Regions from separate parts of the Gordonia sp. YC-XJ4 genome, predicted to be linked through region 1. Evidence: predicted binding sites of a transcription regulator. Region 1 holds the regulator's gene; each other region holds the start of a gene.
What was found. The regulator LexA, encoded in region 1, represses DNA repair genes until DNA is damaged. The targets are predictions, from matches to a motif close to CGAACANNTGTTCG.

Region 1 (3,325 bases):
CGTTCACCCCGATCCGGCGCGGGCCGGGGACGAGGTGGAGCAGAGTCGTCGGGAGGCGGAGGCGATCGCGGGATGGACCGGGCCCGGGCGCACCGCCGATGGTGTGGAGGTGGCCATCCTGGCGAACGTCGCCGACGGCTTCTCGGCGCGGGCGGCGACGGCGTACCCCGTCGAGGGGGTTGGTCTGTTCCGCACCGAACTCGCCTTCCTCGATCGGGCCGACGAACCGTCGGTGGACGAGCAGGCTGCGCTCTACCGCGAGGTCATCGAGGCCTTCGACGGCAAGAAGGTCGTGGTCCGGACGCTCGATGCCGGCTCGGACAAGCCGCTGAAGTTCGTCGATCACGGCACCGAGGCGAATCCCGCACTGGGCGTACGAGGCAACCGGATCGCCGCGACACATCCCGAGATCCGTGCCGGTCAACTCGACGCGATCGCCCGCGCCGCGCAGGCGACCGGCACCACGCCCTGGGTGATGGCGCCGATGATCGCCTCGGCCGCTGAAGCCGCCGAATTCGCTGCCGAGGTCCGCGGTCGCGGGCTGGTGGCGGGGGTGATGATCGAGATCCCCTCGGCGGCGATCCTCGCTCCGGCGATCCTCGCCGAGGTCGACTTCGTCTCGATCGGCACCAACGATCTGACGCAGTACACAATGGCCGCCGACCGGATGTCGGCCGAGCTCGCCGGGCTCACCGACCCGTGGCAGCCTGCGGTGCTCTCGCTGATCGCCACCGTCGCCGAGGCGGGCACCCGCAGTGCGACACCGGTCGGGGTGTGCGGCGAGGCCGCCGCCGATCCGCTGCTCGCGTGTGTCCTGGTCGGGCTCGGCGTCACCTCGCTGTCGAGCGCCCCGGCCGCGGCGCCCGCGGTGGGAGCGAAGCTCGCCGAGGTCGACCGCGAGGCGTGCCGCTCCGCCGCGCAGGCTGCACTGGCGACCGCCTCACCGGCCGATGCGCGTGCCGCGGCCGCGGAAGCGTTGCGCAGCTGAGCCGTTCGGCTGAGCGGGCCGGCGGGTGTGACTCCGCTCAGATGCGGCGCATCACCGTCACGACCTTGCCCAGCACCGCGGCGTCGTCGCCGGGGATGGGCTCGAACAGGTCGTTGTGCGGCATCAGCCACACATGGCCGTCCTTGCGCTTGAAGGTCTTGACCGTCGCCTCGCCGTCGATCATCGCCGCGACGATGTCGCCGTTGTCGGCGACGTTCTGTTGACGAACGACCACCCAGTCGCCGTCGCAGATGGCCGCGTCGATCATCGATTCACCGACGACGCGCAGCAGGAACAGTGACCCGTCGCCAACGAGTTCACGCGGCAGCGGGAAGACATCCTCGACGGCCTCCTCGGCCAGGATCGGCCCGCCGGCCGCGATACGTCCCAGAACCGGCACGAACGTCGGCGTGGGGAGGTTCGACGCATTCGGGTTGTCGTCGGTGGGCGTGGGATCGCCGTCCTGGACGTTCACCGCGCGGGGTCGGTTGTGATCGCGTTTGAGCAGACCCTTGCGCTCGAGGGTTCGCAGCTGATGCGCGACCGATGAGGTCGACGCCAGGCCGACGGCGTCGCCGATCTCGCGGATGCTCGGCGGATACCCGCGTTCGCGCACGGACTTGCGGATCACATCGAGCACGCCCTTCTGGCGCGGGGTGAGCGCGGCCTCGACGGCCGCGGGATCGATCGGGCCGGTCGCGACGGCGTCGTCCGGATCGGTGACGGTCGCCGCGTCGGGGTCACCCGAGCGGCCCTTCTTCTCACTCATGGGGTTCGCATCCTTTCGGTCGGTGCGCACATCCTCGCGGGGTACGCCCTGGTTGACGGGCCCTGTGGAGAGCTGAACACCGGCCAGGGTAGCCGAGGCGACAGGCAACCTCAAACATGTGTTCGACGTGTCGCGAGAAATTGTCGGTGCCCCGTGGTAGAACTCGAACATCCGTTCTTCGAATGCATGATCGAGATAGGGAGACGCCATGCCGACCGTACTTCTGCCCACCGCGCCGGGCACCAACGACCTGCCCGTTCGGTCCCGCCGGACGGCTCACCGCGCCGCCGCCGTTCGCCGCGGGGCGTCGATGCCGGCCCGCGCAACCGTCGAGCACCGGGCGCTCGAACACCGGGTGCTCGAACACCGCGCGCCCGAACACCGGTCGTCCGACCGTCGCCTCCCAGAGCGGCGCACGCTCGAGCGCGACCCGGCCCGCCGACGACCGGCATATGCGGGCCCGGCCCGGACCGGTGCGCGCCGCCTTCCGGCGGTTGCGGGCACCCGTTGCGCAACTCCGGTCGGCCCGCGGGTCACCGCGCACCGCACCGCTCGCCGTACCGGTGCGATGGTGGCCGTGCTGACCGGTGTCGCCCTGGCGCTGCTGGTGTGGCTGGTGGCCGTGGCCGGTAGCGACTACCAGCAGTCGACCACGCCGACGCCCGCGGCCACCGAGGTCGTGCACGTACGTGCCGGGGAATCGCTGAACTCGGTTGCCGCACGGGTCGCGCCCGACCTGCCCCGGCAGGCCGTCATCGACGAGATCGCGCGGATGAACGAGATGTCCGGCAGCGGGCTCCAGGTCGGTCAGGCACTGCTGGTACCCGCCTACCGGTGACGACCGGGGTAGGCGATCACACGGCTGTTCCACCGCGGTGGGGCGGTATTGTCGGTGTATGCGCTGCCCGTTCTGCAGGAATGATGACACCAAGGTCATCGACTCCCGAGTTGCCGACGAGGGGCAGGCGATCCGTCGGCGCCGCTCCTGCAGCGCATGCGGTCGCCGGTTCTCGACGGTGGAGACCGCTGTCCTGGCCGTCGTCAAACGCAATGGCGTCACCGAGCCCTTCAGCCGCGAGAAAGTGATGCGTGGGGTCCGACGCGCGTGTCAGGGACGCCAGGTCGACGAGGACGATCTCGCGCAGCTCGCCCAACAGGTCGAGGAGACCGTTCGGGCCTCCGGAGTCGCCGAGATCCCCAGCAACGAGGTCGGATTGGCGATCCTCAAACCCTTGCGCGACCTCGATGAGGTCGCCTACCTGCGATTCGCGTCGGTGTACCGCTCGTTCGATTCCCTCGAGGACTTCCAACGCGAGATCGACGACCTGCAGGGCAATCTGACCCACGGCCGGACGACGCCCGCAGCCGGCGTCGTGTCAGCCGAGTCGGTCCAGGGTCCGTAGCGCCCGTTTCTCCGAGATCGGATAACGCGTGCCCAGTCGCTGCGCGAACAGACCGACCCGCAATTCCTCGACGAGCCAATGCGCCTGTTCGTTGACCGCGTCTCGCCTGCCGTCGGGCACCTGCGCGAGCCGCTGGTTCCAGCGCTCCACCACCCGATCCAATGC
Region 2 (3,325 bases), 1.5 Mb from region 1:
CCGAGGAGCGCCAGCGACGAGCCTCGAGACTCCTTGTGTCGAAAGGATTCCGGGCCACCGGCGGCGCGACACACCTCGACCATCGGGTGGGTTTCGCTATAGAGTTCTCAAACAACAGATGCGGTCCCGGCCAGGCCGGGTGCAGGGAATCAGGTAGTGGGACAGCGTGGGTCAGGCTGCGGTGTCGTCGAGTCGCATGGTCCGTCGGTGATACGACGGTATCGGTCGTCGTTTCGGGTCGATGCTGGCGGGTGGGATCAGCCAGGGGTGCCGGTCGAATCCCATGATGATGTCCCAGCCATGGTGATGCACATCGTCATGGCAGCTGGTGCACAGTAGGCAGCCGTTGTCGAGGTCGGTGGGACCACCATCAACCCAATGGTGCAAATGATGTCCTTGGCAGCGTCCGGCGTGGGCACCACACTTGATACATCCACGATCACGCACCAGCAACGCTTTGCGTTGTCCGGGGGTGAAGAAGCGTTTCGCCTCCCCAACACTGAGCGGTACCCCGTTGGGATCGAGCATGATCTTGGTGATCGTCGTGTCACACGACAACAACTTGGCAGTCGCTTCGGTGATCGCACCCATGTTCTGCAAATCCCCACCGAGCGCGGGGTTGTCCGCCGACCAGGTCCACAACAGTCCGCTGGTGGGTTTCGCCGAGAACGTGGTGTCCGCCAAACCTTGTGCCGCCAACTCCACGATCGTTTCGAACGCGGCCGCGCAGATCTGTTCGGGTGTCCGCGGATCCGGGGATCCGTCGGGCTGAGGCTTGGGCGCCGACAAGGTTTCCATCAAAGTTCTGGTTTTCTCGCCGGCGACGATGTCGAGGTTCGCCGAGATCTCCAACCGGCCGTCGTCGGTGATGCGGTCGGTGTAGGAGTTGATCGACTTGTCCTCGGCGGCCGGCAACCCGCCCGGTGTTTCGGCCGCCAACTCGTTCCCCAACTGCCGCGCGTAGAGGTTGATCTCGGCGGGGGTGAAACCGGCGAAATAGTGCGACAAGAGTTTCCGCAGGTATTCACAGCGCTGCGCGGTGTCCATAGGTTCGGGGCATCGGGTGTCGATGTGCGCCAACCCGCGGACGATGGCATCGGTGTGTTCGGAGGAGATGGACCCGTCCGCGGCATGCGCCAACAACAGATCGACATCGGTGGTGGCCGAGATCCGCACGTATCGACTTGCGACGGCGGGTGCGAAACCCATGCTGATCAACAACTCCCGAAGCCGGGTGGTCTTGTGATCGGCGACACCCAAGCGATCCATCTCGCCGGTGAGGGTGGTGGCATGGTGATCAACCAGATTACGCAGAAAGAGGACTTGTTTCATCGCACCGAAGGCCTGGGGTCCGGTCATGTCCGGATTCCATTGCAGGTCGCTGAGTCGGGCGACGATGTCGGCGAAAACTGCTTCGGCGTCGACGGTTCCAGCGTCGGGAGCTTCAGTGGTGTCGATCATGGGCCCCTCCCCAGTGGCTGATCGGTGCGATGTATCCAGTCTACAGGAAAGTATGTTCGATGCAAGGGATACTTTCGATCAATTCTGCTTGTGGACAACTTGTTTCGGAGCTGAAGTCTTGTCGGTGGGATGTGGTAAGCGGTGCAATTTCGCCGTGTGAGTATCCGATGTGGTTGGGAGTCCTGTTGTCTTGCCGGGTCTCGAGGCCCGGCGCCGGGGCGCCGTGCACCTCGACCATCGGAGGAAAGGTTCTCGACCATCGGGAGTAATACGTACGCGGCTCCAATGTGCGGGCGCGGCTGGTGCAGCGGGGGCGTCCACAAGTTCGGCTCGCGTTGGGTCATGTGACGGTGGATGTGGTTGGGATGTTTGTTGTCTCGCCGGGTCTCGAGGCTCGCCACACGCGGCTCGCACCTCGACCATCGGGAGGGGAAGGGTTCTCGATCATCCGGGGAAAGGGTGGTCTCGAGCAGGACGGTCTCGACAAGTACTCGAAACCCCCTGTGTAGGCAACCCCACCTACAGGAACCCGACCGCCCGCCGTCCAGTCCCCACCGACGGCGTCGGGTCGGTGCCGAGGCCGGTTCCCAGGAGTTCGGCGTAGATGTCGCGGAAGTCCGTGGTGGCCTTGAGATCTCCGTCGTCCAGATCGGTCAGACTCGGTTCGTCACCGTAGAAGCCGCCGCGGACGGGAGAGCCGGCGACGAAGACCGGGCCCGCGGTGCCGTGGTCGGTGCCCTGAGAGGCGTTGGCGCGCACGCGACGACCGAACTCCGAGTAGGCCATGACGATGACGTCGCGGCCGCGCGGGTCACCGGCCATCCGGGTGAGAAACGACGACAGGGCCGAGTCGACCTCACCGAGCAGATTCTGCTGTGTCTCGCGTTCGTCGGCGTGTGTGTCGAATCCGCCGATGCTCACCGAGTACACCTTGGTCGGCACTCCGGCGCTCACGCACCGGGCGACGGTATCGAGTTGTTCGGCAAGCGCTTTGCCCTCTGCACCCGCCGAGCCGGTCGTCCCCTTCGACGCCCGCACCCCACGCAGCGCCGACGCCGCCTTGTTCTCGGCGGCGTAAGAAGTGCAGACCATCTGTTCGGCGGGACTGTCCGGCGCCGACGGTGCTCCCAGTTGCGCCAGCCGTGCGACGACCGGCGCGGCGAGCGGGCTACCCGTAGGGTCGAGTGCGGCTGCCGTCGACTTCGCACCGATCGACAGCATCGGCAGCACCGGCCCGATGTTGAGGGCGCGCAACGGATCATCGCCCGTCGCGTCGAGCCATCGTCCTATCCATCCGCTCGGTACCGCCGACCCCGGCGACGCGGTCTGCCAGATGTCCATGGAGCGGAAATGACTGTGGTCGGGCTGCGGGTACCCGACGCCACGCACGATCGCCAGGGTCCCGTCGCCCCACGCGTTATGCAGTCCCTTCATCGCCGGGTTCAGCCCAAGCGAGTCGTCGAGGTGCAGCACATCCTGTGGGGCGTAGGCGAGTTCGGGCCGGTTGTCGTGGTAGGCGCTGTCCGCGTACGGGATCAGCGTATTGATGCCGTCGTTCCCGCCGTACATGGTGAGGATGACCAGCACGCCGTTGCCCACGACTCGTGGATGGTCCACGCTCGCCCGGTGCAGGTCGTCCCAGGTGACGGTGGTAACCCCGCCCGCGGCGCCGAGTGCGGCCAGCACACCGGTGCCGACGAGGAATGTGCGGCGATTGACGTCGATGGTCTTCATGTGCTCCTGCCTCGGATCGCGCGAATGGTGTTCAGACGGTCAGGTATTCGGGGCTGTTGAGGGCGATCGCGGTGAGCGTCACTGGATTCTTGACCGACCCCTGCATCACCTTCACGGTCCGGTCGGAGAA
Region 3 (3,325 bases), 2.2 Mb from region 1:
GCCAGGCCGGGTGCAGGGAATCAGATTGTGGGGCAGGGTAGGTCAGGCTGCGGTGTCGTCGAGTCGCATGGTGCGTCGGTGATACGACGGTATCGGTCGTCGTTGCGGGTCGATGCTGGCGGGCGGGACCAGCCACGGGTGCCGGTCGAATCCCATGATGATGTCCCAGCCGTGATTGTGGACGTCGTCGTGGCAACCGGTGCAGAGGAGGCAGCCGTTGTCGAGGTCGGTGGGACCGCCGTCGGCCCAATGCGCGAGGTGGTGTCCTTGGCATCGTCCGGCGTGTGCACCGCATTTGATGCACCCGCGATCACGCACCAGTAAGGCTTTGCGTTGGCCGGGGGTGAAGAAGCGTTTCGCTTCACCAACACTCAGCGGTACACCGTTCGGATCGAGCATGATCTTGGTGATGGTGGTGTCGCACGACAGCATTCGGGCGGTGGCTTCGGTGATGGCGCCCATGTTCTGCAAATCCCCGCCGACCGCCGGGTTGTCCGCCGACCAGGTCCACAACAGGCCGTTGGTCGGTTTGGCTGAGAAGGTGGTGTCCGCTAGTCCTTGTGCCGCTAACTCCACGATCGTTTCGAATGCGGCGGCACAGATCTGTTCGGGTGTCCGCGGATCGGGTGACCCATCCGGCTGAGGCTTGGGCGCCGACAAGGTTTCCATCAGGGTGCGGGTTTTCTCGCCGGCGACGATGTCGAGGTTCGCCGAGATCTCCAGCCGTCCGTCGTCGGTGATGCGGTCGGTGTAGGAGTTGATGTTCTTGTCCTCTGAGGCCGGTAACCCGCCCGGAGTCTCTGCCGCCAGCTCGTTGCCGAGTTGCCGCGCGTAGGTGTTGATCTCGGCGGGAGTGAAGCCGGAGAAGTAGTGCGACAGCAGTTTCCGCAGAAACTCACAGCGTTCGACGGTGTCCAAAGGTTCGGGGCAACGCGTGTCGATGTGCGCCAACCCACGCACGATGGCATCGGTGTGTTCGGACGAGATGGACCCATCCGCAGCGTGCGCCAACAACAGATCGATGTCGGTGGTGGCGGCGACCCGCACATACCGTGAAGCGACGGCGGGTGCGAAACCCATGCTGATCAACAGTTCTCGCAGTCGGGTGGTCTTGTGGTCGGCGACGCCCAGTCGGTCCAGTTCACCGGTGAGGGTGGTGGCATGGTGATCAACCAGATTACGAAGAAGCAAGACTTGTTTCATCGCACCGAAGGCCTGGGGTCCGGTCATGTCCGGATTCCATTGAAGGTCGCTGAGTTGGGTGACGACGTCGGCGAAGACTGCTTCGGCGTCAACATCTTTGACGTCAAGAGTTGCAGTGGATTCGATCATGGGCCCCTCCCCGGTGGCTGATCGGTGTGATGGGTTCAGTCTACAGGAAAGTGTGTTCGATGCAAGTGGTATTTCGATCAATTCTGCTTGTGGACAACGTGTTTCGGCGCTTAATTTTTGTCGGTGGGACGTGGTAAGCGGTGCAAATTCGCTGCGTGAGTATCCGATGTGGTTGGGGAGCTTGTTATCTCGCCGGGTCTCGAGGCCCGGCGCCGTGGGCGCCGTGCACCTCGACCATCGGGGAAAGGTTCTCGACCATCGGGAGTGATACGTACGCGGCTCCAATGTGCGGGCGCGGCTGGTGCAGCGGGGGCGTCTACAAGTTCGGCTCGCGTTGGTCATGTGACAGCCGATCAGTAGGGTGGCGTCATGACGGCCACGCTTGCCTTCGACCGGCTTCGGATCGACGACGATGTCACCAGCTGGATGGTCGAGGGACGGTCGCAGCCGTGGATCGGGTTGGCGCACGTCGTCACCTTCTTCGGGAACTCGCTGACGATGACGATCATCTGCACGGTGGTCGTTGTCTGGCTGATGATTCGGCGCCACGTGGACGAGGCGGTGCTGCTGGCCGTCGGGTCATTGGTGGGCGCGGCGGTGATGGTGACGTTCAAACACGTTGTCGCGCGGACTCGTCCGCCGGTCACCGACCGGCTGTTGCACATCGAGAGTTACTCGTTTCCGAGTGGACACGCAATGATGTCGATGGTTGTCTACTGTCTGCTCGCCGTCGTCGCCTACCGGCTCAGCGCGTGGGTCCGGGGCCATCGGTGGGTGTTGCTCGCCGCGCCTGCGCTGTCGTTCGCAATCGGCGTGACCCGGGTGTACCTCGGCGTGCACTGGACCACCGATGTGCTCGCCGGATGGGCGTGCGGCGCCGTGTGGGTACTGCTGTGCGTATGGGCGTCGACGCGGGTCACGGCGCGCAGAAATGGTCCGATCGGATGACAGTCGACGCTGCAACGCCGAGGTCCAACTCGGCTTAACTGAAACGATGTCCGACTCGGATGAACTCGCCGGTGACAACGCCTCGGACGCGACGGAGTTCATCGCGCGTCCTGCGCCGCCCACGACGCTGGGCCCTCAGTCTCCACCACCACCCCCACCACCACCCCCGCCCACCACCGGGCCGCAGGCGGCGTATCAGCCGACCATGGCGCGACCGATGCCGCCGTCGGGCGCCGGATACTTCGGCCCGCCGGGCCCGCCTTCCGGGATGCCGCCCGGATATCCGAGCGGAGGATTCCCGATCCAGCCGCCCGGCCCGACGCCACCTCGCCGACGCCGTGCGCTGCCGTGGATTCTGACCGCCGTCGCGCTGGTCTGCGTCGCCGGGCTGGTCGCCGGCGGACTCGTCTGGTGGACCAGCCGCCACGACGACTCGAGCCACGCCGCCCCGCTCGACGGGCAACTCACCGGCACGTTCCCAACCGCGCCGACGGCGAAGTGGCAGGTCGGTGCCTCGCAACTCGGTGGCGAGCAGTTCGTCTCGCCCGACCCCAACAAGGCCCAGTACCTCTCGCTCGGCGCGGTCCACGACGAGCACACGTTGGTGACCTTCGTCAGCAGCCAGTCCTCGTCCGGCCGCACGCTGGCCGGCATCGACACCGAGACCGGTAAGCACTGGACTTCATCGCGAACCGTGCAGGGCTGCTCGGACACGATCGTCAACGGTCGGATCGCTTGCTATGACACCTCGACCATCACCTTCTTCGACACCTCGACCGGCTCCGTCGTCGCCACCGCCGACAACCCCTCGCCCGGGGCCTACGAGATCGCACTCAACACCGACGGCGCGTACCTCCGATCGTTCACCGACGATGGGCTGTCCATCATGAAGGTGGACAACAGTGTGCACGCGGTGTGGAGCAAGTCCTACCCGCTCACCGACGGCGGTCCCGGCGGGGATGCGTCCAGCTTCACCGCCACGCAGTCGCTGGTGGCCAGCGGTCAGACCTCGGTGCTCGTCGTCTCGGCCGCCGACGGCCGTGAA
Region 4 (3,325 bases), 2.3 Mb from region 1:
ACCGGCGCTGGCGGGCCTACGGTGACTCGAAGATGGCCAACCTGATGTTCGGCATGGACCTCGCCGACCGCTTCGACGCCGCGGACGGCGACGGTCGGCTCTCGCTGATCGCCCACCCCGGGTACGCGGCCACCGAACTGCAGGGCCACACCGAGTCGCTGATGGATTCGGCGATGAAGATCGGCAACCTGTTCGCGCAATCGGCCGCCGACGGCGCGCTGCCCACGCTGTACGCCGCGACCGCACCGGACGTCGTCAACGGCACCTTCTACGGGCCGAGCCACTTCTTCGGCATGCGCGGCGCGCCCGGGGTCTCGGCCTTCAGCGGCCGCGCCAACGACCGAGCGATCCGTGACGGGCTGTGGGCGGAGTCGGAGAAGCTCACCGGCGTCTCCTACCCGATCTAGGGTCGGCGAGCCTCACCACACACCCGGCGGACGGAATTGCACACTGATGCGGGCTCCGACGCCGGGGCATTTCGGCACGGCGTGTTCCCACGTCCGCTGACAACTGCCACCCATCACGAGTAGGTCGCCCGAGCCCAGGACGAACCGCAGCGACGGACCACCGCCCCTGGGGCGCAACGCCAGCGGTCGCGGAGCTCCGAGTGACAGGATCGCCACCATGGTGTCGTGGGTGGCGCCGCGACCGAATCGGTCGCCGTGCCAGGCCACCGAGTCGGAACCGTCGCGATACAGACACAGGCCCGCCGTGGCGAAGCCCTCGGGCAATTCCTCGCGGTAGTGTGCACTCAAGTCCGAACGTGCTTGCGCCAGAAGGGGATCGGGCAGGCGATGGTGTGCCTGATAGGTGGCGATCAGTCGCGGGACGTCGACGACACGGTCGTACATGCGCCGTCGCTCCGCACGCCAGGCCGCACGGTCGTACAGGGCGTCGAAGAGGGCGGGGGAATCGGCGATCCAACCCGGCCGCAGATCGACCCAGGCGCCGTCGGACAATTCGCGGCGGGTCACCGAGGTCCCCAGCGCGCCGAGGCTCGGCGCGGCTCCGGCGGTCCCCGTGAGGTCGAAGAGCGAACCCTGCATGCCGACGGTCATGAGCCCACACTAGCGCGCATCGAATACATGTTCTAGTGTTCCGGAACACAGCGCAGGCTGGTGGCGCAGCCCGAAAAAGCGGAGTACACAGTATCAAGTGTTAGTCACTCACACTTTTGGGTGACGCGCCGCTGTACCGACGACCCGTCCGCATCGACGTCCAGGGGATTGCCATGGCCTCACTGCTCTTCCGGCTCGGCCGGTTCTCGTTCCGGCACAAATGGTGGGTGATCGCGACCTGGCTACTTGCCCTCGTCGTCGTGGCCGGCCTCGTCGGCGCGCTCAAACCCAAGTTCGCGCAGGACTTCGATCTGCCCGGCACCGACTCGGGTACCGCGACCAGCCAGTTGCAGCAGTACTTCCCGAAGGTCATGGAGCAGCAGTCCCGCGGTTCGGCGACGGTGGTGGTGTACGCCGACAACGGGCTCGAGGCGCACGCCGAGCAGCTCAACGCACTCGCCGCCGACCTGCAGAAGCTGCCCGACGTCGCCGACGCCAAGACCGTCGTCAGCCCGCTCGTCGCCGCCAAGGCGCAACCGGCGGTGGCCGCGAAGGTCAGGGGCGACAACGGCCATGTCGGTCTGATCAGCGTCGGGGTCACCACGAATGTGCAGGACCTGTCGGTCGATCAGAAACAGCAACTCCTCGACGTTCTCGCCAAACACCGCGGCGACGGACTACAGGTCGAGGCCACCGGTTCGCTCGTCCAGGTCATGGAACAGGGCGGCAAGGCCGAGTTGATCGGTTTCGCGGTCGCGTTCGTGGTGATGATCGTCGCGTTCGGTGCGCTGATCGCGGCCTTCATCCCGCTGGTCACCGGCATCGTCGGTGTCGCGCTGACGATGATGCTGGTGACCCTGAGCGCCAAGTTCATGACGGTGAACCAGACCGCGACGGGCATCGTCACGATGCTCGGTATCGCCGTGTCGATCGACTACGCGCTGTTCATCGTGTCGCGCTATCGCAGCGAGGTGAAACGTGGCGGTAGTCGCGCCGACGCCGCCGGTCGCGCGGTTGGCACCGCCGGAACCGCGGTGGTCTTCGCGGGCCTGACGGTGGTCATCGCGGTGGTGGCGCTGACCGTCGTGGGTATCCCGCTGATCACCCAGATGGGCGCGGGCGCAGCAGTGGCCGTGGTCATCGCGGTGATCGCGGCGCTCACCCTGATCCCGGCGTTGCTCGGGGCGGTCGGCCGCTTCGTCTTCACCCCGCGTATCCCCGGCATCCGTCACGCCGAGGAGTCCGAGACCGCCGACACCAACGGCGTTCGCTTCGGTCGGACGGTGGTCAAACGGCCGCTGCCGTTCATCATCGTCGGCCTGGCGATCCTCGTCCTGGCCGCGATCCCGGTCGGCAAGCTGGAACTCGGCATGGACCTGTCGAACTCCGACGAGGCACGCGCATCGGCGTTGCTGCAGAAGGGATTCGGCGAGGGAGTCAACGGCCAGCTGTTGGTGATCGTGCACGACGCCGACGGCAACGTCGCACCGGCCGCCGAGCAGGCCGTCGCACACATCAAGACCTTGTCCGACGTCGCCAACCCCGCGACGCTGATCTGGACCGGCAACGGCACCGGGGCGAACCCGAACACCGGCGCCTCGACCGCACTGATCATGGTGACCCCGGAGAGCGCACCGTCGGCACAGGCCACCCACGACCTGATGGAGAAGATCCGCGACTGGGGTCCGACCATCACCAAGGGCGGCGTCGAGATGCACGTCGGCGGTCAGACCGCGATCATGTCGGACCTGTCGGCGAAGCTCGACAAGGCACTCATCCCGTATCTGGTGGTCGTGGTCGGACTCGCGTTCCTCATCATGATCGGCGTCTTCCGTTCGATCTGGGTTCCGTTGGTCGGGACGATCGGCTTCATCTTCTCGGTGCTCGCGACCTTCGGTGTGACCGTGGCGATCTTCCAGGAGGGGTACCTCGGGATCATCACCGACACCCGGCCCACCCTGTCGTTCCTGCCGATCTTCCTGATCGGCGTGGTCTTCGGTCTCGCGATGGACTATCAAGTGTTCCTGGTGACCCGAATGCGCGAGGAGTACATCCACGGCATGAGTGCCAAGGACGCCATCATCGCCGGCTACCGGCACGGTGCGCGCGTGGTGAGTTCGGCCGCGGTCATCATGATCAGCGTCTTCGCCTCGTTCATGCTCGCGCCCGACACCACGTCCAAGATGCTCGGGTTCGCCCTGGCCATCGCGGTCTTCTTCGACGCCTTCATCATTCGCATGACGGTGGTGCCCGCGGTGATCGCAATG

Region 2: the regulator LexA is predicted to act here: its motif matches at 1,507-1,520, upstream of AC5ZH6_RS04895 (HNH endonuclease signature motif containing protein).
Region 3: the regulator LexA is predicted to act here: its motif matches at 1,378-1,391, upstream of AC5ZH6_RS21220 (HNH endonuclease signature motif containing protein).
Region 4: the regulator LexA is predicted to act here: its motif matches at 1,079-1,092, upstream of AC5ZH6_RS21390 (alpha-ketoglutarate-dependent dioxygenase AlkB).

Annotation. Positions count from the first base shown of each region.
Region 1 is NZ_CM183447.1:2,550,547-2,553,871, forward strand. Features, by position in the region: gene AC5ZH6_RS11275 (putative PEP-binding protein) at 1-988, shown strand, start outside; gene lexA (transcriptional repressor LexA) at 1,026-1,757, opposite strand; gene AC5ZH6_RS11285 (LysM peptidoglycan-binding domain-containing protein) at 1,966-2,595, shown strand; gene nrdR (transcriptional regulator NrdR) at 2,654-3,160, shown strand; gene hrpA (ATP-dependent RNA helicase HrpA) at 3,134-3,325, opposite strand, start outside.
Region 2 is NZ_CM183447.1:1,100,540-1,103,864, reverse strand. Features, by position in the region: gene AC5ZH6_RS04895 (HNH endonuclease signature motif containing protein) at 172-1,461, opposite strand; gene AC5ZH6_RS04890 (DUF1501 domain-containing protein) at 1,981-3,195, opposite strand; gene AC5ZH6_RS04885 (DUF1800 domain-containing protein) at 3,227-3,325, opposite strand, start outside.
Region 3 is NZ_CM183447.1:4,786,626-4,789,950, reverse strand. Features, by position in the region: gene AC5ZH6_RS21220 (HNH endonuclease signature motif containing protein) at 43-1,332, opposite strand; gene AC5ZH6_RS21215 (phosphatase PAP2 family protein) at 1,702-2,280, shown strand; gene AC5ZH6_RS21210 (outer membrane protein assembly factor BamB family protein) at 2,327-3,325, shown strand, end outside.
Region 4 is NZ_CM183447.1:4,824,921-4,828,245, reverse strand. Features, by position in the region: gene AC5ZH6_RS21395 (oxidoreductase) at 1-407, shown strand, start outside; gene AC5ZH6_RS21390 (alpha-ketoglutarate-dependent dioxygenase AlkB) at 420-1,058, opposite strand; gene AC5ZH6_RS21385 (MMPL family transporter) at 1,232-3,325, shown strand, end outside.